DNA from 2 places in the Streptomyces sp. NPDC060209 genome. Region 2 is predicted to be linked to the other one. Evidence: predicted binding sites of a transcription regulator. Region 2 holds the regulator's gene; the other holds the start of a gene.
What was found. The regulator HrcA, encoded in region 2, represses chaperone genes, less so after heat shock. The targets are predictions, from matches to a motif close to TTNGCACTCNGNNNNNCNGAGTGCNAA.

Region 1 (19,163 bases), on a different contig from region 2:
ATCAGCCTGCTGCCCGAGGACCGCAAGGCCGAGGGGATCGTGCCCCTCGGCGGCGTACGGAGCGTACTAGTGGGAGTGGCCGTGGCCGCCGTGGCCGGCGTCGGCCTCGTCCTCGGCCGGCTTCTCGACGACCAGGGTCTCGGTCGTGAGCAGCAGCGACGCGATGGACGCGGCGTTCTCCAGGGCGGAGCGGGTGACCTTGACCGGGTCGATGACGCCGGCCTTCACCAGGTCGCCGTACTCACCGGTCGCGGCGTTGAAGCCCTGACCCTTTTCGAGCTCGGAGACCTTCGAGGTGATGACGTAGCCCTCGAGGCCCGCGTTCTCGGCGATCCAGCGGAGCGGCTCGACGGCGGCGCGGCGCACGACCGCGACACCCGTGGCCTCGTCGCCGGTCTTGCCGAGGTTGCCCTCGAGGACCTTGACGGCGTGGACCAGAGCGGAGCCACCACCGGAGACGATGCCCTCCTCGACCGCGGCGCGGGTCGCGGAGATGGCGTCCTCCAGACGGTGCTTCTTCTCCTTGAGCTCCACCTCGGTGGCGGCACCGACACGGATCACGCACACGCCGCCGGCCAGCTTCGCGAGGCGCTCCTGGAGCTTCTCGCGGTCCCAGTCGGAGTCCGTGGACTCGATCTCGGCCTTGATCTGGTTGACGCGGCCCTTGACGTCGGCGGAGTCGCCGCCGCCGTCGACGATGGTCGTGTCGTCCTTGGAGACGGTGACGCGGCGGGCGGTGCCCAGCACGTCCAGACCGGCCTGGTCGAGCTTGAGGCCGACCTCCTCGGCGATGACGGTCGCACCGGTGAGGGTGGCGATGTCGCCGAGCATGGCCTTGCGGCGGTCACCGAAGCCGGGGGCCTTCACCGCGACGGCGTTGAAGGTGCCACGGATCTTGTTGACGACGAGGGTGGAGAGCGCCTCGCCCTCGACGTCCTCGGCGATGATCAGCAGCGGCTTCGAGGCACCGGCCTGGATGACCTTCTCCAGGAGCGGGAGCAGCTCCTGGATGGAGCCGATCTTGCCCTGGTGGATCAGGATGTACGGGTCGTCGAGGACGGCCTCCATACGCTCCTGGTCGGTCACCATGTACGGGGACAGGTAACCCTTGTCGAAGGCCATGCCCTCGGTGAACTCGAGGTCCAGACCGAAGGTGTTGGACTCCTCGACGGTGATGACACCGTCCTTGCCGACCTTGTCCATCGCGTCCGCGATGAGCTCGCCGACCTGCGGGTCCTGCGCGGAGAGCGCGGCCACGGCGGCGATGTCGGCCTTGTCGTCGATCGGGCGGGCGGTCGCGAGGAGGTCCTCGGACACGGCCTTCACGGCGGCGTCGATGCCCTTCTTCAGGGCGGCCGGGGACGCGCCCGCGGCGACGTTGCGCAGGCCTTCGCGGACGAGGGCCTGGGCGAGCACGGTGGCGGTGGTGGTGCCGTCACCAGCTACGTCGTTGGTCTTGGTCGCCACCTCCTTCACCAGCTGGGCACCGAGGTTCTCGTACGGGTCGTCGAGCTCGACCTCGCGCGCGATGGTGACACCGTCGTTGGTGATGGTGGGAGCGCCGAACTTCTTGTCGATGACGACGTTGCGGCCCTTCGGGCCGATCGTCACCTTCACCGTGTCGGCAAGCTTGTTGACGCCGCGCTCAAGGGCGCGACGGGCGTCCTCGTCGAACTTCAGAATCTTCGCCATGGGCTGTTTTCTTCCCTCTCAAAACGAACTGCGCCCCTCGCCGCCCGGCTAGTTATTTCGCAGGGGGCCAGGGGCGCAGAACAGAAGCAAACGTGGGTGAATTACTTCTCGACGATCGCGAGGACGTCGCGCGCCGAGAGGACGAGGTACTCCTCGCCGTTGTACTTCACCTCGGTGCCGCCGTACTTGCTGTACAGAACGACGTCGCCGGTCTTGACGTCGAGCGGAAGGCGCTCGCCGTTCTCGAAGCGGCCCGGGCCCACGGCCAGGACGACGCCCTCCTGGGGCTTCTCCTTCGCGGTGTCCGGAATGACCAGGCCGGAAGCCGTGGTCTGCTCGGCGTCGAGCGGCTGGACCACAATGCGGTCCTCGAGCGGCTTGATCGCAACCTTGGAGCTGGTGGTCGACACGATCCGGTCTCCCCCTTCGGAGATCTCACGGGGTTTAACAGTCTGTGGTGTGGCGACCAGGTCGATCCGTCGTCGCGGGTGCCGGACCTGCCCTGTCGCGCGGTAGTGCTGGCACTCTCCCTTGGGGAGTGCCAGCACTGAGACTATGACCGCGATTAGCACTCGGTCAAGCGGAGTGCCAATTCACCACCCTCGCGTGGCGCCGTTGGACCGGCGCACGCCCGGACAACGCGGGAGACCGCCGCGGTGTTCCGGCCGCGGGACGGGGACGCTGCGGACGGGGCGGACGGCCCGTCACACCGTCCGCACCCGCGCCCCGCACCGGACGCAGTCACCTCAGACGTAGTCCTCCAGCCTGGCCACGGCGTACCCCTTGTCCGTGACCGTCTCCATGACGCGGCGGATCATGTCGGTCATGGACCCCTTCCAGTCCTCGGACCCCCGGAAGTGGGTGAGGATGATGTCGCCGGGATGCAGGTCCTGGTCCCACTCCCGCCACTCCATGTGGTCGGGGAACGCCTCGGCCGCCCACAGGGGCACGGCCTTGATGCCGCAGGACGCGGCGATGCGCAGGGTGTCGCCGTTGTAGTTGCCGTACGGCGGCCGGAAGAGGGTGGGCCGCTTCCCGAAGTACTTCCCGAGCTTGTCCTGCTCGCCGCAGATCTCCCGCCGCTGGTCGGCCTTCGAAAGCCCCGGAAGGTAGCGGTGGTTGAGCGTGTGGTTGTTGAGGGTGACGCCCCGGGCCTGCATGTCCTTGAAGTAGCCGTAGTCGTCACTCACCACGTAGTCGGTGAGGAAGGCGCTGTACGGGATCTTCAGCTCGGTCATCATCCGCAGCAGCTCGGGATCCTTCTCCGCCCCGTCGTCCATCGTCAGGAAGACGATCCGCTCCTTGGTGGGCACGGTGGTGAAGACCGGCGGCAGCTTCTCCCCGCCCTCCACCTCGAACCCCTCACGGGTGGTGATGCGCGGCTTCACGGCGGGTGGCGCTGGGGCGACGAGCGGCACCTTCGCCAGACCCCACTTCTTCGCGACGGCGACGCGGGCGGCCTGCTCCCGCTTCAGCCGCTCGGCCTTGGCCTTGACCTTGGCCTCGGCCGCGGCGGGACCCGCCTGCGCGGCGGCGGCCCCCGGCTGCCCGGCGGCCGGCTTCCGCAAGCCGCCGGCCCCTTCGTCCTTACCGTCGGCGCACCCGGAGGCGGCGGCGCCGATCAACAGGGCGGCCAGGACCGCACAGGCCGTTCTGTGACGCTTCGTGGCGAATTTTTCTTTTTGTCGTACTAGCTGCATGGCGCCGCATCCTGCCACCGGGATATCGGCCGCCCGCCGCGACACCTCCGGCGGACCCGCCGCGTCCCCCGGCTGGCTCACAATGGATTCGTGAACGCCCTTCCCCCCGCCGATCAGGCCGACCCCGCCGACCCTCTCGCCGCCTTCGCCGCCCTGCGCTCCCCCGAGGGCGCGGCGCTACTGGACGAGCTGCGCGACCACGACCCCGCACGGGAACTGGCGACCGCGACCCGGCTCCGCCGCACGCATCCCGCCGCCCTGGTGTCGGCGGCGCTCGGTCAGGCGCGGCTGCGGCAGCGCGCGGTGGCGAAGTTCGGGGCGGCGGACGCGTACCGCATGTTCTTCACCCCCGACGGCGTGGAACAGGCGACCCGCACCTCGGTCGCCGGCTACCGCGCGGAGCGGTTCGCGGAGCTCGGCGTGCGGAGCGTGGCCGACCTGTGCTGCGGAATCGGAGGCGACGCGATCGCCCTTGCCCGGGCGGGCATCTCGGTCCTGGCCGTGGACCGCGATCCGCTCACCGCCCAGGTCGCCCGCGCCAACGCCGAGGCGCTCGGCCTCCAGGACCTCGTCGAGGTCCGGTGCGCCGACGTCACCGAGATCGACACCTCCCCGTACGACGCCGTCTTCGTCGACCCGGCGCGGCGCGGCGGACGGGGCAGGATCTTCGACCCCGAGGCCTACTCACCGCCGCTCTCCTGGGCGACCGGGGCCGCGCTCAAGGCGCCCCGCGCCGCGCTGAAGATCGCCCCCGGCGTGCCGCACGAGGCGATCGGCCCGCAGGCCGAGGCCGAGTGGATCTCGGACGGCGGCGATGTGAAGGAGGCCGTGCTCTGGTTCGGCGAGGGCTTCACCCCCGGCGCCTTCCGGGCCACGCTGCTCCCGTCCCGCACGACCCTCGTCTCCGACGGCCCGCTCCCCGCCCCGCCGGTCGGCCCCGTCGGCCGGTATCTGCACGAGCCGGACGGCGCCGTCATCCGCGCCCACCTGGTGGCCCGCGTCGTGGAACGGTGCGGTGGCAGGCTGATCGACGAGACGATCGCGTATGTCACGAGCGACACTCCGTACGAATCCGACGCCACGGCCGCGTACGAGATCACCGATCAGCTGCCCTTCAACATGAAGAAGCTGAAAGCGCTGCTGAGGGAGCGTCAGGTCGGTGTCCTGACCGTCAAGAAGCGCGGCTCGGCGGTCGAACCGGAGGAGCTTCGCCGGAAGATGAAGCTCCAGGGGCCGCACGCCGCCACCGTCATCCTGACCCGGGTGGCCGGCGCCCCGACGATGCTGATCGGGCAGCCGGTGAAGCGGCCCTGATCAGCCGTCGACCGTGACCGGCGGGCCCGTCGGCGCCCCGACGAGTACCCGCAGCACCCAGCGGCGGTGGGCGAACGCCTTGACGATTCCGGTCAGTCCGGTCAGCCAGGCGAGGAAGCCGAGCCCCATCAGCCAGGCCACCAGGCCGTACGTCTCCTGGCCCGCCCTGGCGGTCCCCGGGACGCCAACGCAGGCGAACAGGCCCGCCGCGCAGAGCGTGAAGGACAGCAGCAGCCAGGCGAGGCTCGCCCGTGGCCTGCGCAGGGGCACGTCACCCACGGGATCGCGGTCCAGCCCGCCCCACGCCACGAGGAGCCGGTGGACGCGCAGGTCCCTGGCCACGCCGACGGCCAGGAGGGCGCCCGCGGGGATCAGCACGGCGGCGCCGGCGGCGAGACAGATGACCCCCGGGATCACACCCAGGCTGTCGTAGGCGTCCTCGAACATGAGGAACGCCGATCCCACCAGGGACCAGCCGAGTGCGGCGATCCCCGCCCACATCCACAGGATTCCGAGCCGCGTGGGCCCGATGAACATCTTCACGAGCTCGCCGAGAACCACCGCCCGGTCCCTCAACAGGGCGTCGCGGTCGGGCCATGTACGTATCTCCACTGGCGGGGGCGGAGGCGGAAGCGGTGAACGGCTGGGCATGGCCCAGACATTACCGAGTCCGCGCGCCGCCCTCCGGCGGTGGAACGGTTCGGGGAATCAGGTCAGCGGGTACGACGTCCGGCCGGACGCCTCGTCGATCTCGTCGTGCGCCTTGGTGAGCAGCCTCATCGCCAGTTCGTTGAGCGCGCGTGCCCCGGCGATCTCCTCCCCCACCCGCGGCTGCTGCGAGTCGGAGGGGTGGCGGCTGGCGTAGCCGTGGGCCCGCACTTCGGTCCCGTCACTCAGCCGCACCATCGCGGCCGCACGGGTCCGGTGGGTGTCCTCCTCGAATTCCAGCTCGACATGCCATCCGACGGCGGTCTCCATCATCACGGTCACCTCCCGGGAGTCCTGTTTCCAGGGTGCGCCCGTTCCCCCGCCCGCGCACGGCGTGCGCTGCGCGCCTCAGGCGTCCAGCAGGGCCCGCACGTCCAGCTTCCGCATGCCCATCATCGCCTTCATCGCCCGGCCGGCCCTGGCCCGGTCGGGGCCGCCGAGCAGCTCGGGCAGCGCACGCGGGACGATCTGCCAGGACAGGCCGTACTTGTCCTTCAGCCACCCGCACATGCTCTCCTCACCCTCCTCGGTGAACTTCGCCCACAGCCTGTCGACCTCCTCCTGGTCCACACAGTCCACGCTCAGCGAGACGGCCTCGCTGAAGCGGAAATGAGGGCCGCCGTTGAGGCCGAGGTACTCCTGGCCCGCGAGCACGAAGTCCACCGTCAGGACCGATCCGGTCTCCCCCGGCGCCGCGTCCAGGTTGTGGGTGACGTCGACGATGCGGGAGTCCCCGCCGAAGACCGAGACGTAGAACTCCGCGGCCTCCTGGGCCTGGTCGTCGAACCACAGACAGGGCCTGATCTTCTGCATGGTCTCTCTCCTCCACTCCGCGCGGTGCGTCACGGGACGCTGTGCAAGGTAGACCGCCGCAGCGCCCGGAACTCATCGGGACACGCGCCCGGCACGTGCGAGCAGCAGTTCCCGCTCCCGTGCGTTACGGGTCAGCTCCGACGCCCGTACGAAAGCGGCTCGTGCCTCCTCGCCCCGCCCCAGCCGCTCCAGCAGGTCACCGCGCACACTCGGCAGCAGGTGGTACCCCGAGAGTGCCGGATCGTCCACCAGTGCGTCGGTCAGGGCGAGACCCGCCTCCGGTCCCTCGGTCATCGACACGGCCACCGCGCGGTTCAGCTCCACCACCGGCGACGGGGCGGCCCTGGCGAGGTGCCCGTAGAGGGTGGCGATCGTCGGCCAGTCGGTGTCGGAGTAGCGCAGGGCGCGGGCGTGGCAGGCGGCGATCGCGGCCTGCAGCGTGTACGGCCCCGGGGCGCCGCCCAGCGCGTGTGCCCGTTCCAGAGCCGCGAAACCCCGTCGGATCAGCAACTGGTCCCAGCGGGCCCGGTTCTGATCCGCCAGCAGGAGGGGCGTGCCGTCCGCGCCCGTCCTGGCGCGGGTACGGGACGCCTGCAGTTCCAGGAGGGCCGCCAGCCCGTGGACCTCCGGCTCCCCGTCCATCAGACCCGCCAGCAGCCGCGCGAGCCGCAGGGCGTCCTCGCAGAGCGCGGGGCGCAGCCAGTCGTCGCCCGCGGTGGCCGCGTACCCCTCGTTGAAGATCAGGTAGACGACGTCGAGCACGGAGCCGAGCCGTGCGGAACGCTCCGGCCCCGACGGCACCTCGAAGGGCACCCCCGCACGGCCGAGGGTCCGCTTGGCGCGGACGATGCGCTGGGCGACAGCGGATTCCGTGGCCAGGAACGCGCGGGAGATCTCGTCGGTGCTCAGGCCGCCGAGCAGCCGCAGGGTGAGGGCGACACGCGCCTCGGTGGAGAGCACCGGATGGCACGAGGTGAAGATCAGCCGGAGCAGGTCGTCGTCGATGGCGTCCGGGTCGGCCACCCCGGGCGGCGGCACGTCCTCCAGTGCCCGGCCGGCCTCGGCCAGCTTGCGGGCGTAGGTCTCCTTGCGGCGTACGAGATCGATCGCCCGGTGTTTCGCGGTGGCCATGAGCCAGGCTCCGGGCCGGTCGGGGACGCCCGTCCTCGGCCACTGCTCCAGGGCGGCGACCAGTGCGTCCTGGGCGATCTCCTCGGCGATTCCGACGTCCCGCACGATGCGCGCCGTTCCGGCGATGATCCTGGCCGACTCGATCCGGTACACGGTCTCGACGGCGCTGCTCGTTGCTGTCACGGACACCCATCAGAGCAGCCGGGGGCGGGCGCGGCAAGGATCCGCCGCCCCGCCCCGGACGCTGTCCGCCGTCCCCGTCAGCCTTCGGCGATCTCCCGGATCTCGGAGGTGATCGTCCAGTACGGCTCGTGGACCGCGAGGAAGCGCTTGGTCCATTCCAGGATCTCGGCCTTGTCCTTGGCCTGGATGAGGGCGTAGCCCCCGATGACTTCCTTCGTCTCGGTGAACGGCCCGTCGGTGACGGTGAACTCGCCGTCGGACCAGGTGACCCTGGTGCCTTCGGAGGTCGGGGTGAGACCCGCGGTGTCCAGCAGGACACCTGCCTTGGTCATCTCCTCGATGAGCGCCCCCATGCGCTCCATCAGCGCCGGGCTGGGGCCCTCGGCCGGGGCGTTCCTCTCGTCGATCCGGACCATCGTCAGATAGCGCGGCATGGTGTCTCCTCGGACTCCGGAAGCGGGGCTGTTCCCCGCCTCTCACCCATGCGTCGAACGGGAGGGGCCCGGATCGACACGTCCGGGAAAATCTTTCAGGATTCTTTTCCGGGAGGCATCCCGTCCGGCGCTCCCCGGTCCCGGATCAGCCGCCCGCCGGGCCGAGGGACTCGAAGCGCCACCGGTGGACCGCGCGGGTGATCAGCCCGGCGTCCGGCTCCGGCAGCTCCGGCAGCTCGTCGTCGTAGGCGGCGTCCCACCAGGTCAGCACGAGCACCCGGTCCTGCGGGGCGCGCAGCAGCTCGCTGCGCAGCGGCTCCCGGGCCAGCTCGGCCGTCCGGGCCCTGGCCCACTCCAGCAGCTCCGTGCCCCGGCCCTCGGCGGCGCGGGCCTCCCACATCAGGGCGACGGTCATGAGTAGAGGTTGTCCTTGCTGATCTCGTGCACGTGGTCGTGGTCGTGGCTGTGAGCGCCCGGCACGTGGGTCTCCGTGACCGGCAGCGAGGAGTCCGCGGAGAGCTCCCAGTCCGACACCGGGCGGTTGCGCGCCACCATCTCCGCGCCGAGCGCGGCGACCATGGCGCCGTTGTCGGTGCACAGCCCCGGCCGGGGGACCCGCAGGCGGATCCCGGCCTTCTCGCACCGCTCCTCGGCGAGCGCCCGGAGCCGCGAGTTGGCCGCGACGCCACCACCGATCATCAGGTGGTCGACACCCTCGTCCTTGCAGGCCCGGACGGCCTTGCGGGTGAGGACGTCCACGACGGCCTCCTGGAACGACGCCGCCACGTCCCGTACGGGAACCTCCTCGCCCGCCGCGCGCTTCGCCTCGATCCAGCGCGCCACGGACGTCTTGAGCCCGGAGAAGGAGAAGTCGTACGCGGGATCGCGCGAGCCGCTCAGCCCGCGCGGGAAGGCGATCGCCTTCGGGTCGCCCTCCCTGGCCAGCCGGTCGATGACCGGGCCTCCGGGAAAACCGAGGTCCAGCACCCGGGCGATCTTGTCGAAGGCCTCGCCCGCCGCGTCGTCGATGGTCGCGCCCAGCGGCCGTACGTCGTTCGTGATGTCCGGGGCCAGCAGCAGCGAGGAGTGCCCGCCGCTCACCAGGAGCGCCATCGTCGGCTCGGGCAGCGGGCCGTGCTCCAGCTGGTCGACGCAGATGTGCGAGGCCAGGTGGTTCACCCCGTAGAGCGGCTTGTTCAGGGCGTACGCGTACGCCTTGGCCGCCGAGACGCCGACGAGCAGCGCCCCGGCGAGCCCGGGGCCGGCCGTGACCGCGATGCCGTCGAGGTCGCGGGCACTGATCCCTGCGTCCTTCAGGGCGCGCTCGATGGTGGGGACCATCGACTCCAGGTGGGCGCGGGAGGCGATCTCCGGGACGACACCGCCGAAGCGGGCGTGCGTGTCGACGCTGGAAGCGACGGCGTCGGCGAGGAGCGTCGTCCCGCGCACGATGCCGACACCGGTCTCGTCGCAGGAGGTCTCGATACCGAGTACGAGCGGTTCGTCAGCCATCAGTCTGTCTCTGTTCCTTGTACGGTCAGGCGCATGACGAGTGCGTCGATGTTGCCCGGCTGGTAGTAGCCACGGCGGAAGCCGATGGGTTCGAAGCCGAAGCGTTCGTAGAGCTTCTGGGCGCGGGTGTTGTCGACACGGACCTCCAGGAGCACGGCGGTGCACTCGAAGGCGGTGGCGTGCCGGAGCAGGTCGGTCAGAAGGTCGGAGCCGAGGCCGCCGCCCCACTGGCCGCGGCTGACCGCGATCGTCTGGACGTCGGCGAGGTCGCCGGCCGAGGCCAGACCCGCGTAACCGACGATCCGGCCGTCGGCGGGGTCCTCGGCCACGACGTAGCGGTGGGTGGCGCGGGGCCCGCGGGCGCGGGCCAGTTCGGACCAGAACATGCCGGCCGACCAGGCGTCGTCGGGGAACAGCTCGTGTTCCAGCTCCAGCACCGGCTCGATGTCCCACCAGCGCATCTCGCGGAGCACAGCGGTCGCGGTGGTCACTTGGGTGTGACCACCTTGTAGTTCTTCGGCACCTGGGCGTCGGGCCTGCGCAGATAGAGCGGCTGCGGCGGCAGCAGCGCGGCGCCGGCGGCCAGGCGTTCGGCGGCGAGGGCGGCGAGCGCGCCGGCGGAGACGTGTTCCGGGCCCCGGGCGTCCGGGAAGGCCTCGGGGTAGAGCAGCGCGCCGGCACCGGCGACGGGCAGTCCGGCGAGCCGTTCCGCGATGTCGGCGGGCCGGTCGACGGAGGGTTCGCCGTCCCGGGTACGGAAGTCCTCGTACCGCGCCCAGTAGACCTCCTTGCGGCGCGCGTCGGTCGCGACGGCGAAGGGGCCTTCGAGGCCGTCCAGACCGGCGGCGTGAGCGAGGGCGTCGAGCGTGCACACCCCGTGCACCGGAACGGAGAGGGCGGAACCGAAGGTCGCGGCGGTGACCAGGCCGACGCGCAGCCCGGTGTACGGGCCGGGGCCGACCCCGACGGCCACGTCGGTCACGGCGTCGAGCTTCACCCCGGCCTCGGCGAGGACCCGGTCGACGGCGGGCAGAAGAAGCTCCCCGTGCCTCCGGGCATCGACCTGGCCGGTCTCGGCGACGACGGAGGTCCCGTCGTGAAGGGCGACGGTGACGGCGGGGGTGGCGGTATCCATGGCAAGCAGCAGCACACAAACAGCCTACGGCTCCGCCGACTCGGCCACGGCAGCCAGTACAGCGTCCCGGTCTCCCCTCCCGCTGCTGGTACCGTCGCCGGGTATACGCGTGTACGACGTAAATGCTTGTACGACATGCGACGGACGGCATGTGAAAGGGGACCTCACGGTGGCAAGGGGCAGCTCGGGAATCGTGGCCGGGCTCACTGCCGCGGCGGTGGCCGCGGTCTGTTTCCTCGCCTACCAGGCGTCGGCGAACGCGCCCGACACGGTCGCCGTCCCCTCGGCCGAGGTCTCCAAGCCTGCGGCGGCCCCCACCGAGAAGCCCGAGCCCCCGAAGGAGCCGCTCGCGGTCCCCGAGGACTCCGACGCGGGGGCCCGCGTCGTGTACGCGCTGAAGGACCGCCGGGTGTGGCTGGTGGACGACGAGGAGAAGGCTCTCCGGACGTTCGCCGTCATGCCGAGCTCCGTGAACCCGCTGCCCGGCGTGTACCGGGTGACCTCGCGCTCCGGCAGCATCAAGGGCTCGGACGGCGTCCTGATCGAGCACGTGGTGCGCTTCGCGGACGTCGACGACGTGGCCGTGGGCTTCAGCGCCGCCCAGGACGGCTCGATGGAGAGCCCCGACCCCACGATGAAGACCGGCGGGGTGCGGATGAAGCGGGCCGACGGCGACGTGCTGTGGACGTTCGCCACGGTCGGTGTGAAGGTCGTCGTCGTCCCCTGAGGGCTGGGGCGCTAGGCGGCGTCACGCCCCGCCGACAGCTGCTCCTCGTCGGCGTCGGGCCGTTCACTGCGTGGCGGCGTCGAGACCGCCGACGCGGCGGCGCAGGACGCCAGCAGGTCCTTCATCGACACCGTAGAGGCCGACGGCTGCTCCACCGGCGGCGACTGCGGCTCCACGTCACGCTCGGGTGTCGGCATACACGCCTCCTCGGGCTTCGGTGAACGACATGGCCAGGTCAATAATTAGGTAGACCTAACCAGGTCCTTCCCATGGGACCACGTCCGCGGCCCCGCACGCAACACTTACCGACGACCTGTCGGAAAGAGCGGGCCCGGGCCGCCCCTCAGAACACCGGCAGCGCCGTCAGCGAGTCACCGTCCATGACGAAGACCCGGTTGGCGTCGGCGGTGAGCCAGTAGCGATCGGTGTTCTTGATGACGGGAAACACCCACGGTTCGCGATCCTCGGCCAGATCGATCACGTTGACCCCGCCCCCCGTGTCGTTCACCGCGACCGACCAGAAGCCGTCGCCCTGGACGATGAGCGGGCTCGGCGGGTCGCACCTCAGCAGGCCCTCCTGGACCCAATCGGTCGGCTGTCCGTCCTCGGTGCCCAGGCGTCGGGGGTATCCGAGGACCGCCGCGTACACGTGTGTGCCGTGCACCGTGGGAGAGCCCCACGCAGGCGTGATGCCGGACACCTCGGGGTTGTCCGCGACCCAGCGCTCCTTGCCGTCGCCCGCGTTCACGGCCCGCAGGTGCTCGCCGCTCACGAAGACGGCGCCCTCGGCGGTCGCCAGCCCGGGCCGCCCCTCGCCCTGGTCGGGCAGCTTCCACGCCGTGCCGCCGTCATCGGTCCGGACCGCGACGACGGTGCCGCCCGCTGCGGCGACCACCAGGCGCCCGGCCACCGTCACACCGCGTGGCCCGGGCTTCGCGCCGAGTCCGGATCCGGCGTCGACGGACCAGCGCACCTTGCCGTCCGCCCGGCCGATGCTCCGCAGGCGGCCGTCGCCCGTGACCACGTACACCGCTTCGTCGTCCGCCGCCAGGACCCAGGAGGCATCCACGGCGGCGGTCCACTTCGGTTCGCCCGTCGAGGCGACGAAGGTGCGCAGGACGCCCTCGCCGTCCGCCGCGGCCACCAGTCGCCCGGAGAGCGACACGTATCGGCGCGCGGCCTCCGTGCCGGGTGCCGACCAGCGGAGTCCACCGTCGACGACGCCGCGCGCCGCGATGCCCCCGCCGGGGGCACCGACCACGATGACGTCGCGCACCGGCAGCGGCGCGGGGGTGTCGTCACCGAACACCGAGGTGTGGGTCCATATCGGTTCGGGCGTCTCGCCGTAGACGTAGTCGCCCTCCTCCGCGGACAGGACCGGTGCCTTCGGAGTCTTCACGGCCGGCGGGATACCGAAGGGGTCCGGGCGGTCACGACCGTGCAGCCACAGAGCGGTTCCCCCGCCCACGGCGGCGAGCGCGCCGCCGACGCCGAGCGCGGTCAGCAGGCGGCGCCGCGGCACAGCACGGCCCGTACCCACGTCGACCGACGTGGTGAGGTCGTGGAGGCTGCGCCGACGAGCCGAGACGTCCCGCGCGAGGGGGCCGTGGCGCCAGGCGCGTTCCGCGCCGCGCGGCGGATCGAAGGCCGTGGTCATCGCGTCCGTGGAGGGACGCTGCGCGGGATCCTTGGCGAAGCACGGGGCGATCAGATGCCGGAGCGCTGCCGGCACCCCGTCCAGGCGCGGCTCGCCGTGGACGACTTCGTACTGCACGGCGGCGACGTGCGGGCCGTCGTACGCGCGTCGGCCGCTCGCCGCGTACACGAGCACCGCGCCGAGTGAGAAGACGTCGGCGGCCGGACCGACACGGTGACCGAGCACCTGTTCGGGGGCTCCGTAGCCGGGCGTCACCGGGACCTGTCCGGTCAGGGTCAGCGTGAGGCCGTGCTCGGGGCGCGCGATCCCGAAGTCGATGATCCGCGGGCCGGTGGCGGTGAGCACGATGTTGCCGGGCTTCACGTCGCGGTGCACGAGGCCTGCGGCGTGGATGTCCCGCAGTCCGCGTGCCACCGCCACGGCGAGGGCGCGTACGGCCGGTTCGTCGAGCGGGCCGTACGCGCCGACCGCTTCCTCGAGGGTCGGCCCTACCAGGAACTCGGTCGCGATCCAGGGCCGCCCGCCCTCGGTCCTGCTGTCGATGACCCTGGCCACGCCGTCGCTGCCGACCGCCTGCGCCATGAGGGCCTCGCGGACGAAGCGCCGGGCGAGATCGGGGTCGTGGGCGAGGTGCGAGTGCAGCACCTTCACCGCGGCGACAGTCCCTCCGCCGTCCCGGCCGACGTACACCTTGCCCATGCCGCCCTCGCCGAGGATCCCGAGGATGCGGTAGGGACCGAGCCGGATCGGGTCTCCGGTAGTCAGGGGTTTCATGTTCCGCGACGCTTCCCGTGCAGTCAGAGGAGTGGGTATCCGGCGGTATAGGCGTCGCCCTGGGCGATGAGCCGCTCGGCGGGTCCGTGGGCGAAGTACCGGCCGCGAGCGGCCTTGAGCGGTTGGGCGGCCGCGCCGGTACGGAGGTCTGCGGCGGTGAGGCCGGTGGCGGACTCGCTGTACACGTAGGCGGTTCCCACCGTGGGCGGTGCGTCGGCCTCCGCGCCCGCCTGGCCCGTCTGCGTCCACGCGGCCTTGCCGCTACCGGCGTGGACCGCGACGACGCCTCGGCCCTTCTCCACCGCGTAGACGACGCCGTCCTTGACCGCCGGCGGGCCGTGGACGGCTCCCGGGCGGTCTCCTTCGTGGCGCCAGGCCTCGGCGCCGTCCGCCAGTCGCCGTGCGACGAGACCGTCCGACGCGAGGTACACGTGTTGTGCGTCGACCGCGGTCCGGGCATGGCCCGAGGCCGGGCCCTCCCCGTCGAGCGGGGTGTCCCACAGCGGTGCGCCGGTGCGGGCGTCCCGGACGGTGAGGCTCAGCCCGCCGTCCGCCGCCTGCTGGACGAGGACCAGGTGGTCTCCCTCGCGCCGGCCGGACAGGAAGTGGAAGCGCTCGGACCGGTCCGGCCTGGCGGGGAGCGGGCGGGTCCACAGCACGTCGCTCGTCCCGCTGTCGAGCGCGAAGAGGAACCAGGACTGGTCCTTGCGGAACCCCTCGGTCGAGTAGGGCCCCACCCCGCCCACTCCGTAGACGACGGCTTCCGTGGCGCAGAGCAGCTGGTTCTGGTGCATGCGCCCCCGGAGGTTCGTGAGACGGGCGACCGTCGGACCGGCGGTCCCCGTGTCCGTCTCGACGATGCGGACGGCGAGCGGAGCCTCTTCGTCCAGGGCGTAGTCGACGGTGTACACCCGCTTGCCGTCCGTGGTGGTCTGGTGGAAGAGGAGTACGTCCTGCTCCGTCCAGAGGGATCGGCCCGTACGCGGGTCCACGGCCTGCAGCGTGCTGGCGCTCGACGCCACGAGGACGGCGTCCTCCAGCAGAAGCGGGGCCGACGGCACTTCGGGGTCGATCCCGTAGTCGGATCCGACCTGCCAGAGCATGTCCGACGCGGGGCTCTTCGACACGGTGGGGATGTTCTTCCGGCCAGGACTTTCCCGCCCGAACCACGCCCACGCACCCGTCCCGGCCGCCGCCAGAGCCAGCAGGGAGCCGCCGCCCGCGGCCAGAACCCCGCGGCGGGACGGCCGGACGGTGGTTCGCGCGGCCGTGTCCGGGAGGGCCTCCGCGTCCGCCGGTGCCGTGCGGCGGGGCATCACGGCGAACACCGCCGAGGCGCGCCGGGCGATGCCGGTGAGGACTGCATCGGGCAGGTGATCCGAGAACTCCCCTGCGGGGGGCTCCAGCCAGGCCGCGAGCTCGGTGGCGGAGGGCCGGTCCGCCGGGACCTTGCTGAGGGCCCTGGCCAGGACCGGCAGCAGTGCCGCGGGAACACCCGTGAGGTCGGGCTCCGCGTAGCGGACCCGGTAGAGGAGGTCGGCGGGCTGCCCGGCCCCGAAGGGCCCACGGCCCGTGGCCGCGTAGGTGAGCACCCCGGCGAGGGCGAACACGTCACCGGCCGCGGTGTGCTCGTGGCCGGTCGCCTGTTCCGGGGACATGAAGGCGGGAGTGCCCGCAGCCGCTCCGGTCCGCGTGAGGCGGTCGTCCCCGTCGGCGCGGGCGATGCCGAAGTCGATGACCTTGGGCCCGTCGACGGTGAGCATGATGTTGGACGGCTTGAGGTCACGGTGGACGACGTCCGAGTGATGAAGCTGGGTCAGTGCCGCGCACAGCAGAGCCCCGAGCGCCCGTACCGCCGGCTCCGGGAGGGCGCCGCACACGGAGACCGCGTCGTCGAGTCCCGGCCCCAGCACGTACTCGGTCGCCAGCCAGGGGATGTCGGCCGACGGATCGGCGTCGAAGACCCGGGCCCCGTGGACCGGGCCGATGATCCGGGCCGCGTCGGTCTCCAGTCGGAAGCGGCTGCGGAACACCGGATCCGCGGCCAGGTGGGCGTGCATCGTCTTGAGGGCCACGGTCCGGCCGTCCGCCGAGCGGGCCAGATAGACCGTCCCCATGCCTCCGCCTCCGAGGCGGGCGACCGGGCGGTATCCGCCGAACCGGGAGGGGTCGTCGTGGGTGAGTGCGGAGAACATGGCCGTCAGTCCAGACCGTCGGTTGTGAGCCGCGGGCGATCTCCGCGGACCGGCGCGGGCCCGGAGGGCTCCGCCGCGAGTACGGTGGCCGCCGCCCTGGCGAGGGACACGGCCACCCTGGGAGGGAGAGCGGCGGCGAAAGGGGCGTCGAGCACCGTGGCCTGCCGGCCGCCCACCGCGGGTGCGGCGCGACCGGGACCCACGGCGAACGCGGCCGCCAGCTCCGCCGCTGCCGGGCGTTGCGCGGGGTCGCGGGCGAGGCACGCGGTGATCACGGCGCGCAGCCCTTCGGGGATCTCCTCGCGCTGCGGCACGGTGTGGCCGGTGCTCGCGTACGAGAGCACCGCTCCGATCCCGTGGACGTCCCCGAGCGGACGCGGTCTGCCGCCCGTCATCTGCTCCGGCGGCAGGCTTCCGTGGTCGATGCCCGGGATGTTCCCGCGGTGCTGCCCGTCCGCCCCGGCGGAGCGCACCGCCCCGAATCCGGCCAGCCGGATCCCGCTCGGGGTCACCAGGACCGCGGACGGGGACAGCCCTGCGTGGATCACACCCTGGGCGTGCGCCGCTCCCAGCGAAGAGGCCAGCGCCGTGCCGAGGGCGCGCACGAACGGCTCCGGCAGCGGGCCCCGCTGGGCCGTGAGCGCGTCGGGGAGCGAGAGCGCCACGTCATGGGGCGCCGCGTACCAGGGGGCGGCCGCCGTGCCTCCCACCTCGTCCACCGGGAGGAAGCCGGGAACGGACAGGTCGCGGGCCTGTCGTGCTTCGGCGGCCCACCGAGCGGGGTCCGCGCCGGTGCGCGGAAGGCAGACGAGCACGGTCCGGTCGCCGTCGGCGCTCCGCGCGATGTACCGGGGCTCCGGGAGAACGCCGGGGCCGCTCCCCGTGTCGAACCGGCCCAGGACCGTGTACGGGCCGATCCGGACAGGGTCGTCCCCCCGCAGGTGTTGCATGCGTGCGTCCCCCGTGTTCGCGCCGGCCGGGGCCAACCCTACTCAGGCGCCGCCGGACGGGTCACGGCACCTCCACGAGGAGGAGCATCAGGCCCCCGTCAGCTCCGCGCCCAGCCCCGCCCAGCGCTCGCCGATGCCCACCAGGGTCACCGTGCGGCGTTCGTCGTCCGTGTCGCCGACGGCGCGGTCGATCACCACCCGCAGCCGGTCCTCCGACAGCTCCTCGACCTTGCCGTCGCCCCACTCCACGACGATCACCGATTCCGGCAGCGACACGTCGAGGTCCAGGTCCTCCATCTCGTCGAGGCCGCCGCCCAGGCGGTACGCGTCGACGTGGACCAGTGCGGGGCCCTCGCCCAGCGGCGGATGGACCCGGGCGATCACGAAGGTCGGCGAGGTGACGGCACCGCGTACCCCGAGGCCCTCACCGAGGCCCCGGGTCAGGGTGGTCTTGCCCGCGCCGAGCTCTCCGGTGAGCATCACCAGGTCGCCGGGGGCCAGCACACCGGCGATCCGGCGGCCCAGCTCCTTCATCTCTTCGGGGGACTCGACGGCGATGTCCAGGGTGACGGTGCCCGGTGCGACGGTGTCGGCCACCGGGCCGTTGTGCGCTGCTTCCATGCCGACCAACGGTAGAGGATCAGCGCGCCTCGGCCGGAACGGCTCCGATCCGCACCAGCAGGTCCGCGAGCCGGTCGGTCACCGTCTCCGGATGTTCCAGCATCACCAGATGCCCGGCGTCCGGCACGATGACCAGCTCCGCGTCCGGAAGCTCGTCCGCGATGGCCTCACTGTGCGAACTGGGCGTCACGAGGTCCTTGTCACCGGCCAGGATCAGCACCGGAATCCCGAGGAAGGCGGGCAGGGCCCCGCTCTTGTCGTGTTCGGTGAAGGCCGGATAGAACTCGGCGACCACATCGATCGGGGTCGACTCGATGAGCCGCTCCGCGAACCGCGCGACCGCCGGGTCCACGTCCCGCGATCCGAACGAGTAGCGCTTGATCAGTCCCGCGAACAGGTCGGCTGTCGCCCGCCGGCCTCGCTCCACCAGCTCCGTCTGCGAGCCGAGCGCCTTGAGCACCCCGGGCAGCACCCGGCGCACCGCGTTCACGCCCGCCACCGGCAGCCCGAAATTCACCTCGCCGAGCTTGCCGCTCGACGTCCCGACGAACGCGACCGCGGCCACCCGGTCGCGGATCAGCTCCGGATACCGGTCGGCGAGCGCCATCATCGTCATGCCTCCCATGGAGTGCCCGACCAGCACCAGCGGGCCCTCGGGAGCCGCCGCGTCGAGGACCGCCTTGAGATCACGGCCCAGCTGGTCGATGCCGACCGGCACGCCCTCGGCCTGCGCCCTGCCCCGCTCGGAGCGGCCGTGGCTGCGCTGGTCCCAGTGGACCGTGCGGACCAGGCCGCGCAGCGCGGCGCGCTGGAAGTGCCAGGAGTCCTGGCCGAGGCAGTAGCCATGGCTGAAGACGACGGTCAGAGGCGCGGGGTCCTTGCTCCCGAAGAGCCTGCGCCTGCGCGATCCGGAGCCCGCGGGGGCACTCCCGGAGCGCGCGCCGGAACGGCTCGTACCGCCGTCCGGTTCGATCTCGTCGACCTCGTAGTACAGCTCGGTGCCGTCGTCCGCGACCGCCCGGCCGGGCAGCCCCCGCAGGGAGCCGTACGGGCCGGAGGCGTCCAGCGCGAGGCGGGCCTTCTTGCGCATGCCCCGGCCCACGGTGAGCCGCTCGACGGCGACGCCCGCGGCCGCGCCCGCGGCGATGACGCCTATCGCCGCCCCGGCGACGCCCGCCCGGCGCCAGCCGGCCGCCGCGACGGCCGCCGTCGCCACCACGTCCTCCGCGCTGGTCTCGCTCACCGTGCCGTGCTCCTTCGTCGTCGTCGGATCATGATCCTGGCCGGGCCGGGGCCTCAGCCCCGGCCGGAGTCCTCGTGGAGATGGACGCGCGGGACGCGTGCGCCGATGCGCGTGACGATCTCGTACGCGATCGTGTCCGCCGCCTGCGCCCAGTCCTCCGCGCTCGGCTCGCCCCGGTCCCCCGGCCCGAACAGCACCGCTTCGGCGCCCGCCTCCAGGACGTCTCCCCCGAGATCGACCACGAACTGGTCCATCGCGACCCGGCCGGCGATCCTGCGGACGGCGCCTCCGACGAGGACGGGGCCCCGGCCCGAGGCATGGCGCGGGATGCCGTCCGCGTAGCCGACCGGCACCAGGGCGAGCGTGGTCTCGGC
Region 2 (9,280 bases):
CCATGCCGTGGCCGGGAGGCGCCGCGGCGGCGCGCGGGGACGGGACGGGCGCCGCGCTCGCCCACCGCATCATCTCGGGCGGCCGCACCCTCGGCGCCGTCCTCGTGGGCCGCGAGGGCGCCGACCACATTCCCGACGCGGTCGCCGCCCTCCTCGCGGACTTCGTACGCCGGGTGGGCCTCGCCGTGGGCGCCGCCCGCGCCTACACCCGCCAGGCCACCATCAGCCGCATCCTGCAGCGCGGCCTGCTGCCCAGCAAGGTCGCCGAGATACCCGGAGTCACCAGTGCCCTGGTGTACGAGCCGGGGGACGACGGCGTGGTCGGAGGCGACTTCTACGACCTCTTCCCGTGCCCCGGCGGCCGCTGGTGCTTCGTGCTCGGAGACGTCCAGGGCAGCGGCCCCGAGGCCGCCGTCGTCACCGGCCTCGCCCGGCCCTGGCTGCGCCTGCTGTCCCGGGAGGGCTTCCGCGTCGGAGAGGTCCTCGACCGGCTCAACCGGCTCCTCCTGGACGACGCCATGGAGGCGGCCGAGGCCGCCGCCCTCATGGTCGCGGCGGCGGGCGGTCAGCAGCTCCAGGGCGGCGAGCAGATCCAGGACGGCTACCAGTCCCGCTTCCTCTCCCTGCTGTACGGCGACCTCGTGCCACTCCCGGACGGCGGTGTGCGCTGCACGGTGGCGAGCGCCGGCCATCCGCTCCCGCTCCTGCTGCGACCCGACGGCTCCGTACGCCCCGCCGCCGAGCCGCAGGTGCTGCTCGGAGTCGTCGAGGATGTGGCGTACGGCAGCCAGAGCTTCGACCTGGCACCGGGTGACAGCCTCCTCTGCGTCACCGACGGGGTGACGGAGCGGCGCTCGGGGCGGCTGATGTTCGACGACGGCGACGGCCTCGCGAAGGTCCTGGCGGGCTGCGCGGGGCTTCCGGCCGCCGGGATAGCCGACCGGATCAAGCGGGCCGTCCACGCCTTCGCCGAGCGCCCGCCCGACGACGACCTGGCCCTGATGGTGATCCAGGTCGACGGACACGCGGATGTGCGGGACAGCTCCGCCGGCGAGTGACAATGGACGGTATGCCTTCCGTACTGCCCGATGGTGAGCCCGTGCCCGACGACGGGGCGCTGCCCCGCCATGCCCTGGAAGGCGCCGCCGGCCGGCCGCTCGGCTTCTACCTGCACGTGCCCTACTGCGCCACCCGCTGCGGCTACTGCGACTTCAACACCTACACCGCGACCGAGCTGCGCGGTTCCGGCGGCGCCCTGGCGTCCCGGGACAACTACGCGGCCCATCTGGTCGAGGAGGTCCGCCAGGCCCGCAAGGTGCTCGGCGACGACCCCCGTCCGGTCCGCACGGTCTTCGTCGGAGGCGGTACGCCGACGCTGCTGCCCGCCGCGGACCTCGTCCGGATGCTCGCGGCGATCCGTGAGGAGTTCGGGCTGGCGGAGGACGCGGAGATCACCACGGAGGCCAATCCGGAATCCGTCGATCCGGCGTATCTCGCGGCGCTGCGGGAGGGCGGCTTCAACCGTGTCTCCTTCGGCATGCAGAGCGCCCGGCAGCACGTCCTGAAGGTCCTGGACCGTACCCACACGCCCGGCAGGCCCGAGGCCTGTGTCGCCGAGGCCCGTGAGGCCGGCTTCGAACACGTCAATCTCGACCTGATCTACGGGACACCGGGTGAGTCCGACGACGACTGGCGGGCCTCCCTGGAAGCGGCGATCGGCGCCGGGCCCGACCATGTGTCGGCGTACGCGCTGATCGTCGAGGAGGGGACCCAGCTCGCCCGCCGTATCCGACGGGGCGAGGTCCCGATGACGGACGACGACGTCCACGCCGACCGCTATCTGATCGCCGACGAGGCGATGGCGGCCGCGGGCTTCTCCTGGTACGAGGTGTCGAACTGGTCCCGTACGCCCGAGGGCCGCTGCCTGCACAACGAGCTGTACTGGCGCGGGGCCGACTGGTGGGGCGCCGGACCGGGGGCGCACAGCCACGTCGGCGGGGTGCGCTGGTGGAACGTCAAGCACCCCGGGGCCTACGCGCAGGCCCTGGCCGAGGGCCGCTCGCCCGGGGCCGGCCGCGAGGTGCTCGGCGACGAGGACCGGCGGGTCGAGCGCATTCTGCTGGAGCTGCGGCTCGTCGAGGGCTGCCCGCTTTCACTGCTCGCCCCCGCGGGCCTCGCGGCGGCCGGCCGCGCGGTGACGGACGGGCTGCTGGAGCCCGGACCTTACGGTGAGGGACGCGCGGTCCTCACACTGCGGGGCCGGCTGCTGGCCGACGCCGTGGTGCGGGACCTGGTGGACTGAGGCCCCGCACCGGCCCGTGCACCCTCGAAGGGCCGCGCAGGGGGAGGCTTCTACGGCCCCTGGAGAGCCCTCAGGGCACCGGACAGTCCGCACGGGTGAGCGCCGCCCCGCCACCCGCCGCCCGGCCGCACACGATGCGGCTCCGCGCGTCCGGCCCCGGGCGCGTGACCTCGACGACGTTCAGGCCGTGCACCTTCTGGTCGGCGTAGGGAGTCGTCCCCCGGAAGGTGATGGTCCCGGTCGGCATGTCGTGCAGGGCCACCGAGTACAGCGTCGCCCAGGTCTCCGCCGCGCTCTGCGGAGTGTCGCTGCGGGTCGCCGCGGCGTAGAGGGCCGCCGTCGCCTGGTAGGAGATGACGATCTGCCCGCTGGCGAACATCTGGTCCTCGTACGGGCGCTCCTTCGGCAGAGCGGGCAGCTGCTGCCCTTCGGGGAGCAGCGACTCCAGCGTCTTGCGGGAGTCCTCGTAGAACGCCCGGCCGCCGCCCTGGCTCATCGGCGCGAGCGCGCCGTAGTAGAGCGTGACCTTGTCCGCGAGCTTCGTCGAGTCGTCGAAACGCGCTTTGGCCAGGTCGTCGCCGGTGAAGACCGTGATGGCCTTGTCCGAGCAGCCGGCCGTCTGCCCGAGTCCGGACATCAGTGTGTTGACGTCCTCGACCCGGCCGGCGAAGTACAGGGCGTCGGGTACGCGCTCCGCCCCGCAGATCGAGTGCAGGGGCGCGTCGAGATTGGCCGATCCGCCGTCCTTGGACAAGGAGTACCGGGTGTCGGCGGCCAGGGCGAAGCCGGATTCCTTCAGCATCTCCAGGCCGACCCTGCGCTGCTCGGTGGTGTAGCGGTCCTTGTCCTCGTTGCCCACCTTCCTGGACAGGACGACGGCCTGCGGATCGTCCAGCCGGTCCGCCAGCTGGCCGGCGATCAGCCCGACGGCGTCCGCCTGCTCCTCGTCGGTCGCGGCGAGGCCGAAGTAGTTCGGGAACTCGCGGGCCAGGTCGCTGCCGGAGTTCGTGGTGTCCACCACGGGCAGTCCGGCGCGCTGGAGGAGTCCGGTGGCCTTCGCGCTGTCCGTGGTGTTCCGGCCGAGGCCCACCACGCCTACGACGGAGGAGTCCCGCCGGGCGACCTCGATGATCTTCTTGACCGCCGTCGTCTGCCGCAGCATGTCCTGGCCGCCGTTGGCCGTCAGGACCCGGAGCTTGACGGAACGATTCGCCGTGTCGTTGACGAACCGCTGGTGGAGGTAGACGCCGGTCAGCTCCTCCAAGCCCTTGCGGGTGTCCTCCTTGTTCGTGTCGGTGCCGGTGAGCGGGCCCGCGTAGACGACGGTGACGTGCGGCGCGTCCGGCTGGATCCCCGCGTTCTGCTCCCGTATCGCCTGTTCGATCCGCTCGAAGGTGACGCCCTTGCCCACCCCGTTCAGCTGCAGGGCGTTCCCCTCGGCGAAGCGCACCTCGGAGGCGGTCGCCACCCCGACGCACTCCTTGGTGCCCCCGGGACCGGCCACTCTGACCGCGTCCGTGCTGCGGCCGACGAGCGGGCCGTAGCAGTACGTCTCCTTCCAGTGCTGGCTCCACAGGAAGGTCCCCAGCAGCGCGCCGACCAGCACGAGCGTGACGGTCCTGCCCGACATCACCCACCAGGCCCAGGTCCGCCGGACCCGGTGGGTGACGAGCTGGAGATAGGCGTGCTCGTGGGTCAGCTGCTCGGTGGGGAGGGGCAGCCGCAGCACCCAGGCCAGCGACACGGCCGCCGCGGGAGCCTGGCCGACGCTCAGGTCCTCGACCCAGCTCTCGTACCGTGCGCGGGCTCCCGAGCCGGCGCCGGCGTTCGCGGGCGGCTCCGGAGGCAGCGGCGGGGTGTGCCGCATGATCCGGTCGGCCGGCAGGGAGGCCAGGAGCAGCAGCGGATCGACCTCGCTGCGCCGCGAGCGCACGTTGTTGATGGCGTTGATCAGAAGGACGCCGCCGTTGTCCTGTGTGGCCGTGGGAAGGAACACCACCGGCGGAACGGTGCGCTTGCTGCGCCGCCAGTCCAGGGCGTGCGCCCGGTAGCTGTCCAGCAGGTCCTCCAGCAGCGCCTGGACCCGCAGTTCCAGGTGGAACTGGCGCGCGTGCTCGTCGCCGGCCCCCGCGTCGGCCACCCGCTCCGCGACAGCGGCGGCCCGCGCCCGGATCACTCGCCAGGAACCGCTGGGGGAGAAACGCGACCAGCCGTCGGACGGATACGCGGTGCTCGACGCCGCCAGGGACGACGTGGTCGCGAGCCATCGGCTGGCCGGGCGCAGCCAGAGCAGCGGCGGCGCAGCCCTCGTCATCAGCCGCACGACCGCCAGGCCGAACAGGGCCGCGGCCGCCACCAGGGCGGTCAGCACCCAGCCGATCTCGCCCAGCAGCACGCTGAGCACGGCGATGAAGACGGCCCCCAGGAAGGTCTCCGGACGGACCGAGGCGCGGAGCGAGTCCCACCAGTTGTTGCGCCCCGACCGGCTGGCCCGCCAGCGCAGGCTGCCCAGCTGTTCCAGGATCCGTTCGTCGCGCTCACGGGCACCACCCCAGTCCGGCTGCGCGACGACCGTCGCAGTGGCCTGCTCGATGGCGGCGAGCAGCCGGGAGCGGGGAAAGGTGAAGGGCTTGTACTGCGAGGCGCCCCGGGTCTCCCAGGGCCGCTCGGTGAGGGTGCGGACCATGGACAGCGCCGCCTCGTACGGGGTGGCGCCGCCGGCGTCGAGGAGTTTCACCGGGACCCGGCGCAGCTGGTTCGCCCGGTGGACCTGGCAGACGATCTGCTGGACCCTGCCGTCGATCTCCGGGCCGGCGGCAGCGTCCTGTGCCTGCGCCACGACCAGGGGCATCACCGGCCGGTTGACCCGGTACTGGTCGATCAGCTGCTGCATGAGGTGGAAGACGGCGGAGGCCGCCTCGTTCTCCGCACTGTCCCGCCACACTTCGCGCGTCATCCGCCCCCGTGCCTTCCCCTGAGCCCGGCCCTGCCGTCATCCCTCAATAACGGATGGTCAGTGTGCGGCGCAGGTGTTCACGGGGATCGGTACCGGATCCTCCTCAACGGTCCCGGGACATCAGGCAGGAAGGGTGACGAAGTCGATCAATTCCTCGACACGGCCCAGAAGTTGGGGTTCCAGGTCCTTGTACGAGCCGACCTTCGAGAGGATGTGCTGCCAGGCCGCGCCCGTGTTCTCCGGCCAGCCCAGCGCACGGCACACGCCCGTCTTCCAGTCCTGGCCGCGCGGTACCACCGGCCACCCGGGGATGCCGACGGACGACGGCTTCACGGCCTCCCAGACGTCGATGTACGGATGTCCCACCACCAACACGTGCGCGTCGGTGACCTGAGCGGCGATCCGGGACTCCTTGGAACCGGGCACCAGATGGTCGACCAGGACACCGAGCCGGGCGTCCGGACCGGGCGCGAACTCCCGCACGATCGCCGGGAGGTCGTCGACGCCCTCCAGGTACTCCACCACCACGCCCTCGATGCGCAGGTCGTCGCCCCAGACCCGCTCGACGAGTTCGGCGTCGTGCCGCCCCTCCACATAGATCCGGCCCGCCCGCGCCACCCGTGCCCGCGCCCCGGGGACCGCCACCGAGCCGGAGGCCGTACGTGAGGGGCGGACCGGGCCGCCGGCCGACGGGCGCACGAGCGTGACGACCCTGCCCTCCAGCAGGAAGCCGCGCGGCTCCATCGGGAAGACCCGGTGCTTGCCGAAGCGGTCCTCCAGCGTGACCGTCGGTCCCTGGGCCGTCCTCTCGCAGCGGATCACCGCCCCGCAGAAGCCGCTGACGGCCTCCTCGACGACCAGATCGGGCTCGGCGGGTACCTCGGGGGCGGGGGCGGACTTCTTCCACGGCGGAGTCAGATCCGGCTGGTAGCTGCGCATGGCACGACGATAAACGGGGGCCCGTTCACGACACGCCGAAGCGGGCGGCCAGTTGATCACGCTGTGCCCGTACGAACGCCGCGTCCACGACCGCCCCGTGCCCCGGCACGTACAGCGCGTCCTCGCCGCCCAGCTCCAGGAGCCGGTCCAGCGCGGCCGGCCAGTGCGTGGGGACCGCGTCCCGGCCCGCCTGCGGTTCGCCGGACTCCTCGACCAGGTCGCCGCAGAGCACCACGACGGGGGAGCCCGGCACCAGCACCGCGAGATCGTGACCGCTGTGACCGGGGCCCACATTGGCCAGCAGCACCTGGAATCCGTCGCCGAGGTCGAGCGTCCACTCGCCGCTCACCTGATGCCGCGGGGCCACCAGCGCGTCCGTGGCCGCCGTGGCGTCCGCCTCACTCATTCCGTGCCGCAGCGCGTCCGCGCGGAGTTCCCCGGCCCCCCGCGCCAGCAGATCCGCCGTGCCGACCGCTCCGTAGACCTCCGCCCCGGAGAAGGCAGCGGTGCCCAGCACATGGTCGAAGTGCGGATGGCTCAGTGCGATATGCGTCACCCTCCGGCCCAGCAGGCCCTCCGCCTGGGTCCGCAGCTCGACGCCCTCCCGGAGCGTCGAACCCGTGTCGTAGAGCAGCACGCCGTCCGCCCCGGCCACCAGCGCGGCCGTCGCGTCCCAGACGGGCAGGCGTCGCCGCCCCGTACCGTTGCCCAACCGCTCCCAGCCGAACTCTTCCCAAGAGACGTCCATACGGCGACGCTATCGGCAACGACCTGCGCAGTCCCGCGACGGCATGGCCGGTCGCCCTTGCCCCGGCCCCACCCCGCCCCCGTACACTGACCGGGGGGGATTGCTGGCACTCGAACGCACAGAGTGCCAGGCAGACGCCGAAGAACCACAGCTGGAGGTGTGCGCGGTGCTCAGCGAACGCAGACTCGAAGTGCTGCGCGCCATCGTCCAGGACTATGTCGGCACCGAGGAGCCCGTCGGCTCCAAGGCGCTCACGGAGCGGCACAGCCTCGGGGTCTCCCCGGCGACTGTCCGCAACGACATGGCGGTACTGGAGGACGAGGGTTTCATCGCTCAGCCGCACACGAGTGCGGGGCGCATTCCGACGGACAAGGGCTACCGGCTCTTCGTCGACAAGCTCGCGGGCGTCAAGCCCCTGTCGTCGCCGGAGCGCCGGGCAATTCAGAATTTCCTCGACGGCGCGGTCGACCTCGACGACGTCGTGAGCCGCACGGTCCGGCTGCTCGCCCAGCTGACCAGACAGGTCGCCGTCGTGCAGTACCCCTCGCTGACCCGGTCGACGGTCCGGCACGTGGAGCTGCTGTCGCTGGCTCCGGCCCGGCTGATGCTCGTGCTGATCACGGACACGGGCCGGGTCGAACAGCGTATGATCGATTGCCCTGCACCGTTCGGTGACACGTCACTGGCCGATCTGAGGGCCCGGCTGAACAGCCGGGTCGTCGGACGACGCTTCGCGGACGTCCCGCGGCTGGTGCAGGACCTGCCGGAGTCCTTCGAATCCGAGGACCGGGGAACCGTGTCGACGGTGCTCTCCGTCCTTCTCGAGACTCTGGTCGAAGAGACGGAGGAGCGGCTGATCATCGGCGGCACCTCCAACCTCACCCGCTTCGGGCACGACTTCCCTGTGATGATCCGGCCGGTGCTGGAGGCATTGGAGGAGCAGGTCGTGCTGCTGAAGCTGCTCGGTGAGGCAACGGATTCGGGCATGACCGTACGGATCGGGCACGAGAACGCCCACGAGGGCCTCAACTCCACGTCCGTCGTCGCGGTCGGCTACGGTTCGGGCGACGAGGCAGTCGCCAAACTCGGCGTGGTCGGACCGACCCGCATGGACTACCCCGGAACGATGGGAGCGGTACGCGCAGTGGCACGTTACGTCGGACAGATCCTGGCGGAGTCGTAAGTGGCCACGGACTACTACGCCGTACTCGGCGTGCGCCGCGACGCATCTCAGGACGAGATCAAGAAGGCATTCCGTCGGCTCGCACGCGAGCTGCACCCGGATGTCAACCCGGATCCGAAGACCCAGGAGCGGTTCAAGGAGATCAACGCCGCTTACGAGGTGCTGTCGGACCCGCAGAAGAAGCAGGTCTACGACCTCGGCGGCGACCCGCTGTCCGCCTCCGGCGGCGGTGGCGCGGGCGGATTCGGACAGGGTGGCTTCGGCAACTTCTCCGACATCATGGACGCGTTCTTCGGTACGGCGTCGCAGCGCGGACCCCGTTCGCGCACCCGGCGCGGCCAGGACGCGATGATCCGCCTGGAGATCGACCTCTCCGAAGCGGCCTTCGGCACGACCAAGGACATCCAGGTCGACACCGCGGTCGTCTGTACGACCTGCAGTGGCGAGGGCGCCGCACCCGGCACCTCCGCGCAGACCTGTGACATGTGCCGCGGCCGTGGCGAGGTCTCCCAGGTCACCAGGTCCTTCCTCGGCCAGGTCATGACCTCGCGGCCCTGCCCCCAGTGCCAGGGCTTCGGCACGGTCGTGCCGACCCCGTGCCCCGAGTGCGCCGGTGACGGCCGCATCCGCTCGCGGCGCACCCTCACCGTGAAGATCCCCGCCGGTGTCGACAACGGCACCCGGATCCAGCTCGCGGGCGAGGGCGAGGTCGGCCCCGGCGGCGGCCCCGCCGGCGACCTGTACGTCGAGATCCACGAGCTGTCGCACGCCGTGTTCCAACGCCGCGGCGACGATCTGCACTGCACGGTCACCATCCCGATGACCGCCGCGGCGCTGGGCACCCAGGTGCCGCTGGAGACGCTCGACGGTCTGGAGGAGATCGACATCCGGCCGGGCACCCAGTCCGGCCAGTCGGTCCCGCTGCACGGGCGCGGCATCACGCACCTGCGCGGTGGCGGGCGCGGCGACCTGATCGTGCATGTCGAGGTCATGACCCCGACGAAGATGGATCCCGAGCAGGAGCGCCTCCTGCGGGAGCTGTCCAAGCTGCGCGGCGAGGAGCGGCCCACGGGCCAGTTCCAGCCGGGACAGCAGGGTCTCTTCTCCCGCCTGAAGGACGCCTTCAACGGTCGCTGAGCCTTGTCACAGCAC

Region 1: the regulator HrcA is predicted to act here: its motif matches at 2,258-2,284, upstream of groES (co-chaperone GroES).

What each region holds. Positions count from the first base shown of each region.
Region 1 covers NZ_JBHWZS010000103.1:41-19,203, forward strand. Annotated here, with positions in the region: gene groL (chaperonin GroEL) at 67-1,692, opposite strand; gene groES (co-chaperone GroES) at 1,794-2,102, opposite strand; gene ACFWFI_RS20705 (polysaccharide deacetylase family protein) at 2,439-3,392, opposite strand; gene ACFWFI_RS20710 (THUMP-like domain-containing protein) at 3,483-4,706, shown strand; gene ACFWFI_RS20715 (hypothetical protein) at 4,707-5,357, opposite strand; gene ACFWFI_RS20720 (DUF1876 domain-containing protein) at 5,415-5,687, opposite strand; gene ACFWFI_RS20725 (VOC family protein) at 5,763-6,227, opposite strand; gene ACFWFI_RS20730 (RNA polymerase sigma factor) at 6,300-7,541, opposite strand; gene ACFWFI_RS20735 (YciI family protein) at 7,619-7,975, opposite strand; gene ACFWFI_RS20740 (hypothetical protein) at 8,121-8,390, opposite strand; gene tsaD (tRNA (adenosine(37)-N6)-threonylcarbamoyltransferase complex transferase subunit TsaD) at 8,387-9,487, opposite strand; gene rimI (ribosomal protein S18-alanine N-acetyltransferase) at 9,487-9,978, opposite strand; gene tsaB (tRNA (adenosine(37)-N6)-threonylcarbamoyltransferase complex dimerization subunit type 1 TsaB) at 9,975-10,622, opposite strand; gene ACFWFI_RS20760 (hypothetical protein) at 10,792-11,349, shown strand; gene ACFWFI_RS20765 (hypothetical protein) at 11,361-11,546, opposite strand; gene ACFWFI_RS20770 (serine/threonine-protein kinase) at 11,693-13,780, opposite strand; gene ACFWFI_RS20775 (protein kinase domain-containing protein) at 13,804-15,975, opposite strand; gene ACFWFI_RS20780 (protein kinase family protein) at 15,981-16,925, opposite strand; gene tsaE (tRNA (adenosine(37)-N6)-threonylcarbamoyltransferase complex ATPase subunit type 1 TsaE) at 17,013-17,546, opposite strand; gene ACFWFI_RS20790 (alpha/beta fold hydrolase) at 17,566-18,789, opposite strand; gene alr (alanine racemase) at 18,843-19,163, opposite strand, start outside.
Region 2 covers NZ_JBHWZS010000311.1:20-9,299, reverse strand. Annotated here, with positions in the region: gene ACFWFI_RS36060 (SpoIIE family protein phosphatase) at 1-1,058, shown strand, start outside; gene hemW (radical SAM family heme chaperone HemW) at 1,070-2,302, shown strand; gene ACFWFI_RS36050 (ABC transporter substrate-binding protein) at 2,373-5,258, opposite strand; gene ACFWFI_RS36045 (DUF3097 domain-containing protein) at 5,379-6,197, opposite strand; gene ACFWFI_RS36040 (MBL fold metallo-hydrolase) at 6,223-6,945, opposite strand; gene hrcA (heat-inducible transcriptional repressor HrcA) at 7,112-8,128, shown strand; gene dnaJ (molecular chaperone DnaJ) at 8,129-9,265, shown strand.